One region of the Kouleothrix sp. genome, then DNA from elsewhere that is predicted to be linked to it. Evidence: riboswitches for the same ligand, from Rfam matches in the RefSeq annotation. Region 1 holds a riboswitch; each other region holds the start of a gene.
The links. A riboswitch is a leader RNA that binds a small molecule or an ion and turns the genes downstream of it on or off. The one in region 1 is predicted to bind S-adenosylmethionine.
Positions count from the first base shown of each region.

Region 2: another riboswitch for S-adenosylmethionine. It lies ahead of mtnA (S-methyl-5-thioribose-1-phosphate isomerase); the one in region 1 lies ahead of U0177_RS06265 (homocysteine synthase).
Region 3: another riboswitch for S-adenosylmethionine. It lies ahead of U0177_RS21885 (cysteine desulfurase); the one in region 1 lies ahead of U0177_RS06265 (homocysteine synthase).

Region 1 covers NZ_JAXLWP010000006.1:19,109-25,895, reverse strand. The annotation lists gene U0177_RS06280 (alpha-amylase family glycosyl hydrolase) at 1-856, opposite strand, end outside; gene U0177_RS06275 (Kelch repeat-containing protein) at 1,097-2,725, opposite strand; gene U0177_RS06270 (LCP family protein) at 2,807-4,222, opposite strand; SAM riboswitch class I at 4,528-4,693, shown strand; gene U0177_RS06265 (homocysteine synthase) at 4,940-6,229, shown strand; gene U0177_RS06260 (homoserine O-acetyltransferase) at 6,332-6,787, shown strand, end outside.
Region 2 covers NZ_JAXLWP010000005.1:299,694-306,480, forward strand. The annotation lists gene U0177_RS05975 (hypothetical protein) at 1-952, opposite strand, end outside; gene mtnA (S-methyl-5-thioribose-1-phosphate isomerase) at 1,060-2,103, opposite strand; SAM riboswitch class I at 2,146-2,330, opposite strand; gene U0177_RS05985 (MBL fold metallo-hydrolase) at 2,485-3,333, shown strand; gene U0177_RS05990 (glycosyltransferase family 4 protein) at 3,554-5,539, shown strand; gene U0177_RS05995 (GHMP kinase) at 5,752-6,787, shown strand, end outside.
Region 3 covers NZ_JAXLWP010000026.1:33,129-39,915, forward strand. The annotation lists gene U0177_RS21880 (aminotransferase class V-fold PLP-dependent enzyme) at 1-461, opposite strand, end outside; gene U0177_RS21885 (cysteine desulfurase) at 767-2,098, opposite strand; SAM riboswitch class I at 2,225-2,404, opposite strand; gene groL (chaperonin GroEL) at 2,822-4,480, opposite strand; gene groES (co-chaperone GroES) at 4,615-4,920, opposite strand; gene U0177_RS21900 (hypothetical protein) at 5,592-5,912, opposite strand.

The DNA of each region.
Region 1 (6,787 bases):
ACTCGGGCGCGTCGGCCGTACCGTAGTAGATCATCAGCTGGTGCAGCGGCAGGTAGATCTCGCCGACCATCATGCGCTCGTCGTACGCGTCGAGCAGCCGGCGCATGGCCGCGATCAGCTCGTGTACTTCGGGCCGATCCGAAGTATACAGCGGCAGGGTGGCATTCAGCGGCGGCTGGCTAGGCTGGTACTCGGGGTTGGGCGGGTTATCGCGGAACTGGTCGTCCTTGATCATCAGCCAGATCACGTCGATCCGAAAGCCATCGACGCCGCGGTCGAGCCAGAAGCGCATCGCGCCGAGCATGGCCTCGCGCACCGCCGGGTTGCGCCAGTTCAGGTCGGGCTGCTTATCGACGAACAGGTGCAGGTAGTACTGGCCGGTGGGCGGGTCGTATTCCCAGGCGCTGCCGCCGAAGTAGCTCATCCAGTTGTTCGGCGGCCCGCCGCCGGGCGCCGGGTCGCGCCAGATGTACCAGTCGCGCTTGGGGTTCTCGCGCGACGAGCGCGACTCGACGAACCAGGGGTGCTCGTCGGAGGAGTGGTTAGGCACAAAGTCGAGCATCACCTTCATGCCACGGGCGTGCGCCGCCGCCAGCAGCCGATCGAAGTCGCCGAGCGTGCCGAACAGCGGGTGGATGGCGGTGTAATCGGCCACGTCGTAGCCAAAGTCGGCCATTGGCGAGGGAAAGATCGGCGAGAGCCAGATTGCGTCGACGCCCAGCTCGTGCAGGTAGTCGATCCGGCTGAGGATGCCCGGCAGGTCGCCCACGCCATCGCCATCGCTGTCCATAAACGAGCGCGGGTAGATCTGGTAGATGATCCCGCGCTGCCACCACAGGTCGTTGGTTGTTGTCATTTGGTGTATCTTTCTTTCTCGTTGCATGTTATGTACACTACTTACGCGGTGCCTCCCGCGCGGGAGCCTTGGAGGGCTTGCGCCCTCCAAATCATCTCTTTTTGGCCGTTCGCGGCCACGGCGGTGGCCGCGACCTGCGCAAAAGGAAGTTTTCGGGGGCGGCTTTGCCGCCCGAACCCCACCCCGTAGCTCGTGTTATTTACACGAGCTACGCGTGAAACTGAAGCGGCGCACGTGCGGCTAGCGTTCCCTCAGGATGCGCCGGCCAAACTGGCCCAGCAGGATGTCGTAGGGCGGCCGGTTCTCGGGGTGGTACTCGAAGCGCGCGCGCTCGAAGTACTGCACGGTGTAGGTATTGCCATCCTCGAGCGCTTCGGCAAAGGTTTCGCTCAGCGGGTAGCCAAACTGCGCCAGGCCGCCGTTGCGCTCCCAGTAGCGCAAAAAGCCGCCGCGCAGATTGTGGCCGGTTTCGCCGAAGTAGCGCGCCCCGGCGATCGGCGCAGCGGGCGGATCGGCCGGGTGAATGCGCCGGCCGAACTGGCCCAGCAGGATGTCGTAGGGCGGCGCGTTGTTGGCGTGGTACTCCATGCGCACACGCTCGAAGTACTGCACAATGTAGGCGTTGCCATCCTCCAGCACCTCGGCGAACTCGTTGCTGATCGGGTAGCCATTGATCGGCAGGCCGCCGTGGGCCTGCCAGTAGCGCAGAAACGGCCCGCTCACGCAGAATCCGGTTTCGGCGAAGCACTGCTCGGGCGCGGCAGACTCGGCGTAGCGCTCGGCGCTGGCCAGGTGCACGCCATTTGCGCCGCCCGGCAGCGGGCCGCGCCCGCCGTCGCTGTAGCCGCCGGCAACCAGCAGCGCGAAGCTGGGCAGCACGATCGCGATGTGCCCGGCGCGCGGGGCGCTCAGCGGCGCGGCCGGCAGCCAGCGGTCGAGCTGCCAGTCGTACAGTTCGGCCGCCGCCAGGATCGCCAGCTCGGCGCCGCCGGCGGTTTGCTGCCAGCCGCCGGCCACCAGCACCTGGCCGCCCGGCAGCAGCGTGGCGCTGTGCTCGGCGCCGGTGCGTGGCGTCAGCATCGGGCCGGCGTCGCGCCAGCGATTGCTGGCGGGGTCGTAGATCTCGGCCGAGCCATCGCCGACCAGCAGCACGGTATTGTTTGGCAGCCAGGTGGCGGTGTGGGCCTGCCGCGCGCGCGCGGGCGGGGCGGCGTCCTGCCAGCTGTTGCTGGCGGGGTCGTAGATCTCGGCGCCGCCCTCGTCGCCACCAACGAACAGAAAACGCCCGTCGGCCAGAAATGTGGCGGTGTGGCTGGCGCGCGGCGTGTGCATGGGCGGCCCCTCGGCCCAGCTGTCGCGCGCGGGGTCGTAGATCTCGGTGCTATTCGTGCGGATCCCCGTCGCAGCGATCTGGTCGACGCCGCCGGCCGCCAGCACGCGGCCGTCGCGCAGCAGTGTGAGGGTGTGGCCGGCGCGCGGGCGCAGCATCGGCGCGGCCGGCTGCCAGCTATTGCTGGCGGGGAAGAAGCGCAGCGCGCTGGCGAACACGCCGTGCGGGCTGAGCAGCGGCCGGCCGCCGCTCGCCAGCACGCTGCCATCGCCCAGCAGCACGGCCGCGCCCGAGCTGTTCTCGATATCGCCGGCTGCCGTCCAGCGATCGGCGCGCGGGTCGTAGATCTCAGTCGCGGCGGTGTTCTGCCCGCCGATCACCAGCACCCGGCCGTCGTTCAGCGCCACCGCCCGGCCGAACGTATGCTGCCCGAGCATCGGCGCCGCCGGCGACCAGCCACCCAGTGCGCGCGCCGGCAGCGGCGCCGCCAGAAGCGCGAGCAACAGCGCCGCAAGCGCGGGCCAGCGAAATCGCCGCATAGCAGCTCTCCTTTCGAGCGGCCGGCGGAATGCAGCCGCGGAGCTCGGCACAGCACGAGAATGGCGCAGCCTGCGCGCAGCCTACTCGCCGGCCCAGCGCGGCTGGTAATCCTGCCCGACAATCAGAACAATATCGGCGCGATCGAGCCGGGCCGGCGCATCGGCGGCAGGCGACGATTGGATGTAGCGCGCGTCGATGCCGAGCAAGCTCGCCAGGCGCTGGCGCGTCTCGGGCTGGCCGGTGTAGTCGATGATCTGCGAGTGCTCGTACACCTGCGGCGCCTGGCCAGGGTCGGCCAGCACAAAGCCCTGGCCGCGCAGGTAGCTACTGACCTTGCCGGCAATCCCGGCCACTGCTGCGCCGTTGAGCACCTGGATGCGGCCGCGCTGCGAGGCAGCCTGCGGGCCGGCGCGCCAGCGCGACACCACCGTAGCCACGTCGGCGGCGTTCCAGTAGATATCCGAGCCATCCTCGTAGTCGATCGCCACGTCGAGCGGGTTGATGCTGAACTGCAGCACGCGGTCGCCATGCAGCTCGCGGGCCAGGCCGGCCAGGCCATTGATCATGCCCAGCTGGCCGATCGGCAGCGTGGTACGCACATTCTGGGCCAGCACATCGGCCCACTGCGGCAGCGTGGCGATGTTGTCGAGCAGCCCGCGCGCGCGCACCTGGTCGAGCACGGCGCGCAGCACGCGCTGCTGGCGCTGGCTGCGGTCGAAATCGGTGCTGGCGTGGCGCGAGCGGGCGTAGATCAGCGCGTGCCGGCCGTCGAGCACCTGCAGGCCGGCGGGGATGTAGATCCGCTCGACGCCGTAGTCGTCGGTGGGGTACTCGGCGTCGAGCAGCGGCTTGGGCACGTCGACAAGCACGCCGCCGATCGAGTCGACCAGCGCGGCAAAGCCGTGGAAATCGACCTGGGCGGTGTAGTCGACCTTGACGCCCAGGAAATTTTCGATCGCCTCGGCCGCCAGCGCGGCGCCACCGGCCTCGGGGGTGGTGCCGGGGCCATACAGCGCGGCGGCGTTAGCGTAGCCATGCGAGTAGGCCGCGTTGATCTTGGCGCGGCCGAGGTGCGGAATGCTGGTCACCGAGTCGCGCGGGATCGACAGCATCGCAGCCCACTTAGCCACCGGGTCGACGCGCACCAGGATGAGCGTATCGCTGCGCACGCCCTCGCCGGGGTCGGGGCGCGTGTCCACGCCGATCAGCAGCGTGGTGAACGGCTCGCGCAGCGCGTCGGGCAGCGGGGGCTGGGTCGGGTAAAGCTCGCCGCCGCCAATGATCCGCTGGATAATGCTGCGCGGCGTAGGCGTGGGCGCACGGCGGGCATCGGGCTGCTGGATGCTTTGCAGCGTGGTGCGGGCCTGCATGTACAGCAGTGCCGCGCCGCCAAGCGCCAGCCCGATCAGCATCCCGATCGCAAAAGGCAGCCAGCGCCGCCGGGGGCGCGCCGGGCCACGGGGTTCTGCTGAAGGCGACTGGCCGGTTGTTGCCACAAACGATCCTTTTGGATGGTTGGTTCGATGCTGGCGATTATACCAGCCGCGCGCGGCGCTATCAAGGCGCGCGGCTCGCGCAACGTGTTTCGAGCGCACCTCTCTTCCGCGTGCGAAAAACGGGGCACAGGGCCGGCATTGCGTAATTTTGTCAAGGCATGCGTACGATGTGTTGCCCCTCCCCTGACAGGGGAGGGTAGGGGGAGGGGTCGAGCGACCTTGCACGAGCCCTGTCAAGGCATGGGCGCTCCTTGACAAAATTGCGTGACTCAATTATCATTGGCCGCAACAACTGAAGAGCGCGACTCTTATCCAGAGAGGTGGAGGGACCGGCCCTGTGAAACCTCGGCAACCCTGGAAAGACGTTTGAGTTCTCGGCTGCGAGTTCTGAACTATTCAGGGCTCAAAGCTCAAGGCTCAAACCTCAATCATTAGGGTGCCAAATCCGGCAGCGCGACTGGAAGATGAGAGGCATACGCAGACGTACGCCCCTTCCAAATTTGTTTGGAAGGGCGTTTTGTTTGAAGCTAGTGCTGGCCCTCATCCGTCTATTCGATGAGGGCTTTTCGCTGCCAGCCGCCACGATCACGCCGAGCTCACGTGCATCGCCGGCTGAGGCCCCATCGCCGCTCACCGGGCCATTTGGCACCCGCGCTCTCGATCACGCTGGAAGATCGCTGCTGGCAATTAGCGAAACGCCCAAGGAGGCACACCACTATGGCGGACGATATCACGTTCACCGGCTTCGAGACGCTGGCGCTGCACGGCGGCCAGCAGGCCGACCCGACCACCGGCGCGCGCGCGGTGCCGATCTACCAGACAACGTCGTACCAGTTCAAAGACACCGACCACGCCGCGCGGCTGTTCGGCCTGCAGGAATTCGGCAACATCTACACCCGGATCATGAACCCGACGCAGGACGTGCTCGAGCAGCGGATTGCCGCGCTCGAGGGCGGCGTGGGAGCGCTGGCGCTGGCCTCGGGCCAGGCCGCCGAGACATTCTCGATCCTGAATATCGCCGGCGCGGGCGACAACATCATCTCGTCGTCGGATCTGTATGGCGGCACCTACAACCTGTTCCGCCACACCCTGCCGAAGCTCGGCATCACCACGCGCTTCGTCGATGCGCGCGACCTCGATGGCTTCCGCAGCGCGATCGACGAGCGCACCAAGGCGTTCTTCCTTGAGTTTATCGGCAACCCGAAGCTCGACGTGCTGAACCTCGAGGCGATCTCGGCGATCGCGCACGAGGCCGGCGTGCCGGTGATCGTCGACTCGACCACCGCCACCCCGTACCTGTCGCGGCCGTTCGATTGGGGCGCCGACATTGTGGTGCACTCGGCCACCAAGTACATCGGCGGCCACGGCACCAGCATCGGCGGCCTGCTGATCGACAGCGGCAAGTTCGACTGGGCCGCCAGCGGCCGCTTCCCCGGCCTGACCGAGCCCGACGAGTCGTACCACGGCCTGGTGTACACCCAGGCGCTCGGCCCGCTGGCGTATATCATCAAGGCGCGCGTGCAGCTGCTGCGCGACATCGGCGCGGCGATCAGCCCGTTCAACGCCTTTCTGCTGCTCCAGGGCATCGAGACGCTGCCGCTGCGCATGGAGCGCCATAGCCAGAACGCGCTCGCCGTGGCCAAGTACCTCGAAGAGCACGCCAAGGTCGCCTGGGTCAACTACCCCGGCCTGCCCAGCCACCCGACGTACGAGCTGGCCAAGAAGTACCTGCCCAAGGGCCAGAGCGGCATCCTGGGCTTCGGGATCAAGGGCGGGCGCGCGGCCGGCGCCAAGTTCATCAACAGCCTGAAGCTGTTCTCGCACCTGGCGAATATCGGCGACGCCAAGAGCCTGGCCATTCACCCTGCCACCACCACCCACAGCCAGCTGTCGCCCGAAGAGCAGGCGATCACCGGCGTGACCGACGACTACGTGCGGCTGTCGATCGGCATCGAGACGATCGACGACATCCTCGCCGACCTGGATCACGCGCTGGCCCAGGTGTAGCCGGCGCCACTAGGTAAGGGCGATGCGCCGCCCGTGAATGCCAGCCCGAGGTTGTGCCGGCGATGCTTCGCCCTTACATGTGGAGTCGAGACGATGATCGCTATGACACGCGAGCGACAGAGCGACGGCCTTGGCCTGGTCGAGCGGCGCACGATGACCTGGCTCGATCCGCTGGTGCTCGAGAGCGGCGCGCAGCTGGCGCCGGTCACGCTGGCCTACGAGGCATACGGCCGGCTCAACGCGGCGCGCGACAACGCCATCCTGCTGCTGCACGCGCTCTCGGGCGACGCCCACGCCGCCGGCTGGCACGCCGGCGCGGCCAAGCCGGGCTGGTGGGACGCGATGGTCGGCCCCGGCCGGCCATTCGACACCGATCGCTACTTTGTGATCTGCTCGAATGTGATCGGCGGCTGCCAGGGCAGCACCGGCCCCAGCAGCGCCGACCTAGCCACCGGCCGGGCCTACGGCGCGCGCTTTCCGGTGATTACGATCGGCGATATGGTGCGCGCCCAGGCCCGGCTGATCGACCGGCTGGGGATCGCGCAGCTGCTGGCGGTG
Region 2 (6,787 bases), on a different contig from region 1:
GTGTGCCCGCGACCGAGAGCACCGACTGGCGCAGCAGCGCCTCGGCGGCGATGCCGTGCGGCGCGAGCTGCCCGGCCAGCGCGCCGGCCTGCGCCGCCAGCGTATCGGCGCTGGCCCGCGCAATTGCGTCTTCGTCGGCGGGTAGCAGGCCCAGGCCAACCACGCCGCCGCGTCCGAGAAACTCGCCGAGCGCCGGCGCCGCTTCGGCCAGCGCCGCGCCGTGATGCGCGACATCGGCGATAATCATATCGACGCCGATCTGCAGCAGCTCGTGCCAGTTGGGCACCCCGCCGGCGAACAGCGCCTTGCAGCCGCGCACGCCTTCGAGCACCTGGTCGATCTGCTCGCGCACGCGCGGCCACTCGACGGGCACAAACGGCAGGCCGACCATCTCGAGAAACGGTTCGTCGACGCAGATGATCGTCGTCGGGTTCCACTCGCTCAGCCGCGCCTCCTGCCACTCGGCGCGCAGCGCCAAGTGCTGCGCCAGCGCGTCGAACAGCATGTCGTCGTACAGCAGCGGCTGGTCGTTTTCGTCGGTCACCTGCGCCGCCAGGCTGATCGGCCCGGTCAGCTGGCCCTTGAGCGCCTTGGCGGCGCGCAGCCCCTCGGCCTGGCGCAGCAGCTCATCGAGGCCGTAGGCGTCGTCGGGGGCGAGCGCCACCGTCGCGTAGCGATCTTCCAGGTAGGCCAGCCCCAGCCGGTCGAGCTCGCGCTCGGCGCGCCGCCGGTCGACATACACGCGGGCCTGGGTTTCGTCGACCACCAGCCCCGGAAAGCCGAGCATGCTCTGCACGACGCTTTGCTCGCGCAAGCTGCGCTGAGGCAGCTGCGGCCAGGCCAGCAGCGCCCCGGCGTAGCGGCGCGAGATCTCGAGCGCCTGCGCCGCGTTGCGGTGCGGCAGCCCGCCCAGCAGCAGCGGCAGGGCGGCGGGTGCGAAAGGCAACGGCATAGCGATTTACGATTTACGATTTTGGATTTACGATAAACTCCACATCGAGCGCTGGCGGGGCACCGGGCAGCATCGGCCCGAGAAAATCGTAAACCGTAAACCGCAAATTACATAATACGACGCAGGTTCTCCTCGTATGGCGGCCGAATAACGCCACGCTCGGTGATCAAGGCGGTGATGAGCTCGTGGGGCGTAACATCGAACGCGGGGTGCGCGGCCTGCACGCCGGCCGGCGCCAGCATCTGCCCGCCAATCGTCGTGACCTCGGCCGGGTCGCGCTGCTCGATCGGGATGGCATCGCCGTCGGGCAGGCTCAGATCGATCGTGGAGGAAGGCGCTGCGACATAGAACGGGATGGCGTGGGCGCGCGCCAGCACGGCCAAGCCGTAGGTGCCGATCTTGTTGGCGATATCGCCATTGGCCACCACGCGGTCGGCGCCGACGATCACGCAGTCGATCTCGCCGCGGCGCATGAAGTAGGCGGCCATATTATCGGTGATCAGCGTCAGCGGCACGCCGGCGCGCTGCAGCTCCCAGGCCGTCAGGCGCGCGCCCTGCAAAAACGGCCGGGTTTCGTCGACGAACACATGCACCGGCCGGCCGCTGCTGTGCGCGATGCGAATGGGCGCGAGCGCGGTGCCAAGCCCGGCGGTGGCCAGCCCGCCGGCGTTGCAGTGCGTCAGCACGTGGCCACGCTCGGGGATGAGCTGCAGGCCGTGCTCGCCGATCGCATAGCACATCGCCAGGTCTTCGGCCATGATCGCGTGGGCTTCGTCGAGCAGCGCGCCGCGCAGCGCGGCTGGCTCGTCGGTGGCGTGGGATTCGGCGGCGCGCAGCATGCGCGCGGTTGCCCACATCAGGTTCACGGCGGTGGGGCGGCTGGCGTCGAGCGCGGCCTTGGCCTCGGCCAGGCGAGCAAGCAGCTCGGCGGCGCTGCCGTGGTGCTGCTGCGCCACCAGCGCCATGCCATAGGCCGCAGTGCAGCCGATCGCCGGCGCCCCGCGCACCTGCATGCTCTTGATTGCCTGCACCACATCGCCGAGCGTCGCGCAGCGCACCGCCACCTCGGCGCCCGGCAGCAGCCGCTGGTCGAGCAGGCCCACGGCGTCGCCGTCCCACCAGATATGCTGAAATGTTTCGGCTGTTTTCATCAAAAAAAGCCGCCCGCACTGCGAGAGGCCCAGCTATGTTACCTCTCATCTTTCAGGTGCATCAGGAACACCTGCAGGAATTGGCACCTTCCCTACCGAGCTTTGAGGTTTGCATTTTAAGCCTGAGTTTTACCTCGACAACTCAGCACTTAAAACTCAGCATTCAAAACCTGGTATGGGGTTGCCGGGCTTCGTCGGGCCAGTCCCTCCGCCCCTCGTGATGAGCATACTATTCACTTCGACGCGCGATTATAGCATAGCTGCGGCCGCGCTGCAACCTGCCAGCACGCCCAGGCGATACCGGCGCGCAAAACACGCGAGCAGGCTCCTACACGCAGGGCGCGTATGCTATAATGCAGCCGGATCAGCAGTACATGCGGCGTGTTGCTTCGATGGGGCCGGGCGCCGGCGCACGACGCAATTGCGTCGCGCGACGCGAGCATGCGACTGACATTTTTAGGAACCGGCACATCGATGGGCGTACCGGTGATCGGCTGCCGCTGCGCCGTGTGCACCTCGCCCGACCCGCACAACCACCGGCTGCGCACTTCGGCGCTGCTCGAGGCGGGTGGCCGCACGCTGCTGTTCGACGCCGGCCCGGACCTGCGGCAGCAGGCGCTGGCCGCGCATATCAGCCGCGTCGACGCCGTGCTGCTGACGCACGCCCACGCCGATCATATTTCGGGCCTGGACGATCTACGGCCGCTGAATTTCGCGCAGCGCTCGGCAATACCGCTGTTTGGCTCGGCTACCACGCTGGGGATGGTGCGCGAGCGCTTCAGCTACGCGTTTCACGATAGCTCGCGCGGCTCGACGCGCCCCGAGCTCGAGCTGTGCGAGATCCGCAGCGGCGTGGCGTTTCGAGCCGCCGGCGTGGCCGCGCTGCCATTCGACGTGCAGCATGGCACATGGTCGATCACCGGCTTCCGCATCGGCCGGCTGGGGTATGTGACCGACGCCAGCGCGCTGCCGCCGGAGTCGCTGGCGCTGCTGCGCGGCCTGGATGTGCTGGTGCTCAACGCGCTGCGCTACGCCGAGCACCCGACGCACTTCAATGTCGCGCAGGCCTGCGCCGTGGCGGCTGAGCTGCAGCCGCGCCGCACCCTACTGGTACACATGACCCACGATCTCGAGCACGCCGCCGTGAATGCCGCGCTGCCCGACGGCGTCGAGCTGGCCTACGACGGCCTGGTGGTCGAAGCCGGCGACAGCTACGACAGTGCACCGTAGCTGCCACGGGCAGCATACGCCACATCGGCGTGAAATAGCCGTTCTGTGGTACGATAACAATGATAGCTCGCTGCGTTCATACAAACAGTATTCTGCCCGCTCGTGGAGCCCACGCTGCGTCGCAGCCGTCCGGCCTGGGCCGCACTGGCGCGCGGCCGGGCCGCGGCGTGTATCGCGGCAGGCGCACCCAGGCGCCACGAGCACATAGATTCGGAAAAGCATGCGTATTGCAATTGACGCCCGTCTGAATGCTTACCGGCAGGGCGGCATCTCTCAGTATACGCGCCAGCTGCTTATGGCGCTGCCCGATGTTGCCCGCGACGACGAGTTCGTCTGCCTGCAGCATCGCGACCAGCTGCGCCCGCTGGCGATCGCGCCGAATGTGTCGCGCCGCACCGCGCTGACGCCGCCACACCATCGCTTCGAGCAGTGGACGCTGCCGCTCGAGGTGATGCTGGCGCGGCCGAACGTGCTGCACTGCCCCGATTTCATCGCGCCGACGCGCCGGCCCTGCCCTGCGGTGGTGACGATCCACGACCTGGCGTTTATGCACTACCCCGAGATCCTCGACGACTCGGCCAGGGCCTACTACGGCCAGGTGAAGAGCAACGCCCCGCGCGCCGACGGCGTCATCGCAGTTTCGGAGGCGACGCGCCAGGACATCGCCCAGTTCCTGGACATGCCGGCCGAGCAGATCGACGTGATCCACGAGGCGGCCGCGTCGCTCTACCAGCCGATCGAGCTGCGCGCGGGCGAGGCGCGCGTGCTGAACGGCAAGCCGGTGCAGGCCGGCTCGTTCCTGCTGTTCGTCAGCACGCTGGAGCCGCGCAAGAACCTGCCAACGCTGCTGCAGGCGCTGCGGATCTGCCTCGATCGCCAGCCCAACGCCGGGTATCGCCTGCTGATTGTCGGCCGGCGCGGCTGGCGCGACGAGGCAATCTTCGCGGCGGTGCGCGATTTGAACCTGGCCGATCACGTGCAGTTCGCCGGCGGGGTGGGCCAGTACGACCTGCGCTGGCTGTACAACGCCTGCCGGATCTACATCAACCCTTCGCTCTACGAGGGCTTTGGGCTGCCACTGCTCGAGGCGATGGCCTGCGGCGCGGCCTGCCTGGCCGCGGCTACTTCGAGCCTGCCCGAGATCGGTGGCAACGCCGCTGTGTACGTGCCACCGCTCGACGCCGACATATGGGCCGACGAGATCGCCGCGCTGTGGGACGACGACGAGCGCCGCGCCGAGCTGGGCCGCATGGGCGTGGCGCGCGCGCGCCAGTTCTCGTGGGCGCGCGCGGCCCGCGAGACCATGGCGGTGTACCGCCGCGCGGCCGAGCGGCTGCCCGCGCGCGCGGTTGTCGCGCCGCCGGCCGCGCCGCTGTTCGCTCGCGAGCTCGCCGCGCTCGAGCCCTCTACGGCCATGCATGCCATGCATGTTCCTTCGCCAGGCGGGCCGCGCGCCTGCCTGCGCTGTGGTGCCAACCTGGTGCCTGGCACATTGCAAAGCCAACTGGCGCTGCGGCCGCTGGCCGAGCACGAGGGCAGCCAGCCGATCGCGCCGCGCATGTGGGCCTGCGCGCGCTGCGGCCATGTCGAGCTGGTGCTCGATTGGTCGGTGGCGGTGCATCAGGCCGTGCCCGACGCGCCCGAGGCCGCGCAGCCGCTGGCGCATGCCGAAGCCAACGCCGATCTGCCCGAGCCGATCGACCCTGCCGATGCGCCTGAGGAAATCGCGCCTCCCGTAGACGTCGCTGCCGAGGTTGATGCGCCTGAGGAAATCGCGCCTCCCGCCGAGGCCGCCGCCGAGGCCAACGCGCCTGAGGAAATCGCGCCTCCCGCCGATGCCGCCGCCGAGGCCAACGCGCCTGAGGAGATCGTGGCTGCCGCCGCTGCCGAGGCCAGCGCGCCTGAGGAAATCGCGCCTCCCGCCGAGGACAGCGCCGACGAGCCAGAGGAGCGGCTGGCCGCGCTCGAGATACCCGAGCTACACCCGGCGCCGCTCGACGCGATTGCCGCCGCAGTGAATGGCCACGACGCGCCGCACAGCGTTGCGGCGAATGGCGCCGCCGGGCCGGACGCGCACGCCCCGGCTGGCGAGGACGCGCCACCTCCCGGCGCGCCCCCGGCCGGCACAGGCCGGCGCGGACGCCCGCGCGCCGAGCCGGCTGCCGAGACCCCCAAGCGCCGCCAGAACCGCGCCAAGCGCAAATAGCTAGAACCTACGCAGCTGGTGTGCTCAGCCTTCGCCAGAGCGGTACTTTCCTCGTATATTGCGTGCGGTTGGCGTGCTCAGCCTTCGCCAGATTTGGACGTGTGCGGTTTTTCCGCGCACAGAAGATACACAAGAACCATGCTGCCGCAGGCTCAACCTCGTTGCCTGAGCAAGCCGAATAGCGCAAGTGCGTAACGCTCAATGGCATAGGGATGCGCGAAACACCGATCCGCACAATCAACAGCGCCGCGCCGATCCGCATCTGCGACAACGGCGGCTGGACCGACACCTGGTTCGCCGGGCACGGCCAGATTTTCAACATCGCGGTGGCGCCCTGCGCCGAGGTGCAGATCGCCGTGTACCCGCGCGCGGCGCGCCCGGCGCCTGTGCTACTGCACGCCGAAAACTACGGCGAGCGCATGGCCCTCGGCCCGGCCGAGTGGGCCGCGCCGGCCGCGCAGCCACACCCGCTCCTGGCGGCCGCGCTGGCCGAGCTGCCGCCGCCCGACGATATCGCGCTGGAGATCAGCCTGTACTCGGCGGTGCCGGCCGGCTGCTCCACCGGCACATCGGCGGCGGTGGCCGTGGCGCTGCTCGGCGCGCTCGACGCGCTGACGCCCGGCCGGCTCACCGCCCACGAGCTCGCCTACGCCGCGCACCGCGTCGAGACCGAGCGGCTGGGGCTGCAGAGCGGCATTCAGGATCAGCTGTGCGCGGCGTATGGCGGGATCAACTACATCGAGATGTTCGCCTACCCGCACGCCAGCGTGTCGCCGCTGCACCTGCCGGCCGCGCTGCGCTGGGAGCTCGAGCGCCGCCTGGTGCTGGTGTTTCTCGGCCGCAGCCACAACTCGTCGGAGGTGCACGGCAAGGTGATCGGCCAGCTCGAGCGCGAGGGCGCGGCGTCGCCGCAGCTGGCCAGGCTACGGGCCATGGCCGCGCGCTCGCGCGACGCGCTGCTGGCCGGCGACCTCGCCGCGCTTGGCAGCGCAATGGCCGAGAACACCGAGCTACAGCGCGCGCTGCACCCCGAGCTGGTGGGGCCCGAGGCCCAAGCGCTGATCGAGCTGGCGCGCGCGCACGGCGCGCTGGGCTGGAAAGTCAATGGCGCGGGCGGCGCGGGCGGATCGGTGACGCTGCTGTGCGCCGAGTCGGCGGCGGCGCGGCGCGCGCTGATCGAGGCCATCCCGCGCCACAACCCGCTGTTCCGCCCCATCCCGATCGCCCTGAGCCGCCACGGCGTGCGGG
Region 3 (6,787 bases), on a different contig from region 1:
AGCGCCAGCACACGGGTGCGCGAGTCGATCCACCGGTCGAGCTGCTCAAGATCCAAGCCGCCATCGCTCTGCGCAATGCGCTTCACCAGAATGCCCCGTGCGGCCAGGTTCATCCACGGGTACACGTGCGCCGGATCTTCGCCGTCGAGCACCAGCACCGTCGTGCCCGGCTGGAGCGGCAGGCTGTTCGCGGCGGTATTCAGGCCAATGACGGCATTCGGTACGATCGCGATCTCGTCGGCGCGCGCGGCGTGGATCAGTGCCGCCGCACGCTGCTTGATCCGCTCGGCTGTTTCGGCCAGCGCGTCGCGCACTTGGCTGGGTGGCGCAGCCAGCGCGCGCTCGATATGCGCCTGGATAGCGCGAGTGACATGGTTGCCGAGCGGTGCGCCGGTGGCGTGGTCGAGAAAAGCGTAGCGCTGCGTAATCGGAAAGGTATCACGGTATGCGGCGAGTTCCATCGGCGCCTCCATGGATTGCGATACTCCTTAGGGTATCGCGATCCCCTACCCTTTCAGGCCACTATCAAGCTTACCTGCGACGATACTAAGGATCTTAATATACTTGATCATAATTGTCAAGTAAAATTTGTATTCTTGTGTTCAATAGACTTTATCGGAAATAAGGGAGCCAGGGGGGCTTTGCCCCACCAACAGAGGATTCTTGGGGGCCGCAGGCCCCCTAAACCCCCACCATTGTTATTTTCAATAAAGTCTAATAGACTTTCTCCCACTCTAAGCCGGTATGGCGCCGGCACCAGAGAAAGCTAGGCCAGCGCGAAGCCGCGCGCCTGCACCACCTGAGGCGTACGGCAGTCGGCAGCCCTGGCGGGCGCAGTTTGCACCGGATGGCGCTGTATTGCCGCGAGCCCATCGACGAGCGCGTCGACATCGGCGAAGTCGTTGTAGATCGTGAAGCTGGCGCGCGCGCTCGAGTCCAGCCCGAGCAGCCGGTGCAGCGGGTGCGCGCAGTGGCGGCCCGAGCGGATGGCAATACCGCGCTGATCGAGGGCGGTGGCGATATCGTGTGGCGCAACGCCATCGACGGTGAACGTCACGACGCCGCCGCGCAGCTTTGCATCGCGCGGGCCATAGATGCGCAGGCCGGGGAGGGCGCTGAGGCGACGCAGGGCATACTCGGTCAGTGCGCGCTCGTGCGCGTGTACTGCGGCCAGGCCAAGCTTGCCGAGGTACGTGACTGCCGCGCCCAGGCCGATCGCCTCGACAAATGCCGGCGTGCCGGCTTCGAACTTCAGCGGCGCGTCTTCCCATACAACCCTGTCAAAATCGACATCACGCGCGACATCGCCGCCCGTCAAGAACGGCGGCATCGCGGCCAGTAGCTCGGCGCGGCCGTAGAGCACGCCGATGCCGGTCGGGCCGAGCATCTTGTGCCCCGAGAACACCGCAAAATCGGCATCGAGCGCGCCAACGTCCAGCGGCATGTGCGGCGCCGACTGGCACGCGTCCAGCGCGACCAGCGCGCCAAGCGCGTGCGCCCGCTCAATGATCGGGCGCGGGTCGGTGATCGTGCCGAGCACATTCGAGACATGCGCAAAACTCACCAGCCGCACGCGCGGGGTCAGCAGCGCGTCGAGGCACGACAGATCAAGCGTGCCTTCGGCAGTCAGCGGGATGCGCTTTATATTCAGGCCGCGCTCGCGTGCCAGCTCCAGCCAGGGCAGGTAGTTGGCGTGGTGCTCCAGGTCAGTCAGCACGATCTCGTCGCCCGGCCGCAGAAAGGTGCGGCCGTACGAGTACGCCAGCAGATTAAGCGCCTCGGTTGCATTGCGTGTAAAGACGATCTGGCTAGCAGAGGGCGCGCCGATGAAATCGGCAATGCTGGCGCGCGCTTGCTCGTAAAGCTCGGTGATGCGCATGCTGAAGCTGTAGGCGCCGCGATGGACATTCGCGTATGTCGAGCGGTACGCCTGCTCCATGGCCTCGAGCACCGCCACTGGCTTCTGCGACGATGCCGCGCTATCGAGAAACACAACCGGATGGCCGTGGATCTGCTGCTGCAGCGTTGGAAAATCCTGCCGGATGCGCGCGACATTGAGGGGTGTGCGTGTACAGGCGCCAGTGGTGTCGGTAATCACGTGATCGTCCTTTCATCAGAGCGGAAATAAAAAACGCCCATCGTGCTGGACGACGGGCGCCCGCTGATGCGGACCAACAAAACGCCTTTTCCACGACACATGGAAAAGGCGTACATCAGCGTTCGCCTCTCATCTTCCAGTTTGCGCTGCCGGAGTTGGCACCCTAATGATCGAGCGGCCGTTCGGGGCGAGAGGCACGCGGGGCGAAACACTTCGCCACCACGCCTCTTCAGCTCGGAACGCCACGTTCTTTCCAGGGTTGCCGAGGCTTCATCGGGCCGGTCCCTCCACCTCTCTGGATAAGAGTATGCGCTATTCAATTATGCCGGCAATGATACATTACTTGCCTGAAATTGTCAACTTTCACCCCAGCCATAGCCTGCCCGATCATAGGCGCAGATGCGCGTTGTGGGCTCAATCTGGGGCGGAACACGCGCCGCTCCTACATTGTTATACCAATTCCGTTTGATTACTTGTGTTTTCTTGTGCGGCGCCGGCAAGCCGGGCGCGCACAGAAAAGAAATTTCGGGGGCGGCGAAGCCGCCCCGAACCCCCACTATAATCCGAGCGATCAGCCGGATTTGGTATTATGCTCGAATTGCAGCGTGCGGGCGGCAGTATGCCGCCCCTACATTGTGATCGGGAAAAAACAAGCGCAGGCAGCATCGGTATTCGATGCCGCCTGCGCACCATGAGCTGGCACCCAGCTATGAGCTTGTGATCCTAGAAGTCCATGCCACCCATGCCGCCCATGCCATCCATGCCGCCAGGCATTCCACCACCACCAGCGTTAGCCTCAGGGATGTCTGTGATCAGCGCCTCGGTGGTGAGCAGCAGCCCGGCGATCGAGACAGCGTTCTGCACTGCACTCCGCGTCACCTTCACTGGGTCGACCACGCCCTGCTCCAGCATGCTGCCAAGCTCGCCGGTCAGCACGTTGTAGCCGTAGCTCGTGTCGCCCTTCTCCTTCTGGTGGCGGCGCACGGTGTTGATGATCACCGCCCCATCCTCGCCCGCGTTCTTGGCCAGCTGCCGCATCGGCTCCTCGAGCGCGCGGCGCAGGATCTGCACGCCGAAGCGCTCGTCGTCGTTGTCGACTTTCACGCTGTCGAGCGCGCCTAGCGCGTTGATCAGCGCCACGCCGCCGCCCGGCACAATGCCTTCCTCGACGGCCGCCCGCGCGGTCGAGAGCGCGTCCTCGACGCGGTGCTTCTTCTCCTTCAGCTCGGGCTCGGTGGCGCCGCCGACCTTCAGCACCGCCACGCCGCCGGCCAGCTTGGCCAGCCGCTCCTGCAGCTTCTCGCGGTCGAAGTCCGACGTCGTCGTTTCGATCTGCGCGCGGATCTGCGAAACGCGTGCCTGTATTGCCTCCTGATCGCCGTGGCCTTCGATGAAGGTGGTGTTGTCTTTGTCGGACACCACGCGGCGCGCGCGGCCGAGGTCTTCGGTGGTAGCGCTGTCGAGCTTGCGGCCGATCTCCTCGGAGATCACCGTGCCGCCGGTCAGGATGGCGATGTCCTGCAGCATGGCCTTGCGGCGGTCGCCGAAGCCCGGCGCTTTGATCGCCAGGACGTTGATCGTGCCGCGCAGCTTGTTCACCACCAGCGTCGCCAGCGCCTCGCCGTCGATATCCTCGGCGACGATTACGAAGTTCTTGGTGACCTGCAGCACCTTCTCGAGCACCGGCAGAATCTCATTGATGCTGGCGATCTTCTTGTCGGTGATCAGGATGTACGGCTCCTCCAGATCTGCTTCCATTTTGGCAGTGTCCGTCACGAAGTAGGCCGAGATATAGCCACGGTCGATCTGCATGCCCTCGGTGTATTCCTTCTCGAAGGCGATGCCCTTGCTCTCCTCGACCGTGATCACGCCGTCTTTGCCGACCTTCTCCATCACCTCGGCGATCAGGTCGCCGATCTCGCTGTCGGCGGCCGAGATCGTCGCGACGTGCGCGATGTCGGCGCGGTCGCGCACCGGCTTGGCCAGGCTCTTCAGCTCGGCCACCAGCGCCTCGGCGCCCTTGTCCAGCCCGCGCTTGATCAGCATCGGGTTGGCACCGGCGGCGACAACCTTGAGGCCCTCGGTGACGATCGCCTGGGCCAGCACGGTGGCGGTGGTGGTGCCATCGCCGGCCACATCGTTGGTCTTGGTGGCCACCTCGACCAGCAAGCGCGCGCCCATGTTCTCAAACGGATCCTTGAGCTCGATCTCCTTGGCGACGGTGACGCCGTCGTGGGTGACGGTCGGGGCGCCGAACTTCTTGTCGATCGCGACGTTGCGGCCGCGCGGGCCGAGCGTGGTCTTGACCGCGTCGGCAACAATGTCGACGCCGCGCTTGAGCGAGCGCCGGGCCTCCTCGTTGAATTTGAGTTGCTTCGCCATAGGGCTGGGGAGTCCTCTCTGTGAATAACGCAGTCAGTAGTCAGTGGTCAGTGGCTAGAAGAAGGTGCTATCACCGAAACGCAATGCTTGCGATGATTTCAATGATCTTCTGAATGCTGTATTCTTACTTCTGACTATTCGGAAATGATGCCCAGAATATCTTTCTCGGATAGGATCAGGTACTCGACGTCGTCGACTTTGTACTCGGTGCCGCTGTACTTGGCGAACAGAACTTTGTCGCCAGCCTTGACGTTCATCGGCACGCGCTTGCCATTATCGTCCAGCCGGCCCTCGCCGACGGCCAGGATAGTGCCTTCCATCGGCCGCTCTTTGCTGGCGGTGTCGGGCAGCAAGATGCCGCTCTTGGTCTTCTCCTCGCGCTCCGCTGGCTTGATCACCACGCGGTCTGCCAGCGGCCGAATGCGAAACTCTTCTGCCATAGTCGTTGGCCTTTCACTTCTTCTGAGCGATCCTTGTAGAACCGATCAGATACAGGTTGAACAATCCGCGCCAATCGTTGGCGGAGGTACGAGCATCATCTGCGTCATCTGTGCAATCAGTGGATGATCGCTCTATGAGTGGGAGTTATACCGATGGCAAGGGCTGTGGATGCACAGGCTGGCCGTGCTGGCTGTTCCGGGCCGAGGGTGTGCCAATACGCAAAGAACTCATCGTGTATATACACATTCTAACACATTTCCACATAATAAATTACACTGTTATGCCAAATTGATTTTATAGCGACAATCCTTATAATGAGTGTGTATATACTAAAAGAACAAAAGGTGCAGTACTATGAAGATAACGCGTCGATCTGATAATGGGAAGAGCGGGCATTTACTGATTTCGGTGCCTGCCAGCCGGGTCGCTGAGGTCGAGTCCGCGCTGACCTTTCTTGAGGAGAAGCGCGAGCAACGCGGGTCTCAGGTCGTAATTGACTTAATCGTGCGCTCGGCGCTACGCAATGGATGGCGACCTCTGCCTTCGGAGGGTGATTCAACTACCCGCTAGCTGATGAGGGCGCGCTGCTGGCAGCGCCCCTGTTTCGCCTTTTTCTGCTCTTGCGCCGCTGGATAGTGCTGCTGTATGCGAAGAAATCGCCCCACGCGCACTAAACCTGCGCTGCCGTGTACTGCACGACTTCATCGTGATAGCAGAACCATTCCCGCTGGCGATCAGTGTCGCCGTCCAGCCGCACGAGGCAGCTATCGCGCGGCACGCGGAAAATCTCGACGATCGTCCCTGTCCTGTTCAATAGCTCGGGAAACGACCGCCGCCCCTGCCGAATGATGATCCGATCCCCGACCACAAGCTCGCGCTCTACGGGCGGGAGCACATGCGAACTGCCGGGTTGCTCCGGTGTATTTTGTTGAACAGCGGATAGCGCATCCCCTGCTGGTGGGCTATCGATGCGTGTGTGTGCCTGGGCCATGGTTGGCTTCCTCTCTGTATAGCTCCAATTTGGAGCTATCGTGACATAAACGCTTCAGTTCCTGTATATACATATTATAGCACAGTTTAATATTTGTGGCTTTTCCAAGATATACTATTGAAATTGTGTATATACAGATTTGTGAAGGGTCTGACCTGCCGCGGCAGTGCCTGCGCGCAGACACTTCAACGCGCGTCGATCGACGCCAAAGTTCACGAGGTGATCGATCTGGCGTAACAAGGCACACCAAGCTGCGAGGCGTGGAGTAGCGCCTCTGGGCACGCGAGGCGGCCAAGCCGTGCGCGAACATTCTATGTGACTGTAGCGCGATAGCGAAGGTGAGTCCGGATGCGAGAGGCCGTGGTGCCGAGCAAGGAGGGGGTGAAGATTGCGGATTTTCCTGTTGGGCGTGTCCAATTTCCGCGCGCAGCGCGGAAATTGGACACACGATGATCAAAAAGTACCGTGCTGCCGCAGGCACCATGCACGGCTTTGGGAAGCCGAACAGCGCAACTAAGTAAGCCCTAAATCGATAGACTTGCCCTGCTGCTGAACATGCCCGCCCGATGACTTAGATGTGTGCTCACGTCACGGCAACACTGCTCTTCACTCAGCCGGATGGCCGAACGGCACATCGGCCTGCCAGGTTTCATTGGTCAGGCGATTCACGAATGTGAAGTGCACCAGCTGTGTGTGCCGGTCAACTTGGTGCCCACCCCAGCGCCAGGGTGGGGCAAGCCGACCGTCGGCTTGTGTGGCAGGCATGGGTGTACGGAGTGGCCCCAATATCTGGGATTCGTCGAGACGAACGCTGAACGTCGCACCGCCATTGGGCGCGAAGATAACGAGTGGGTATCTTCCTGGCATTACTGTTC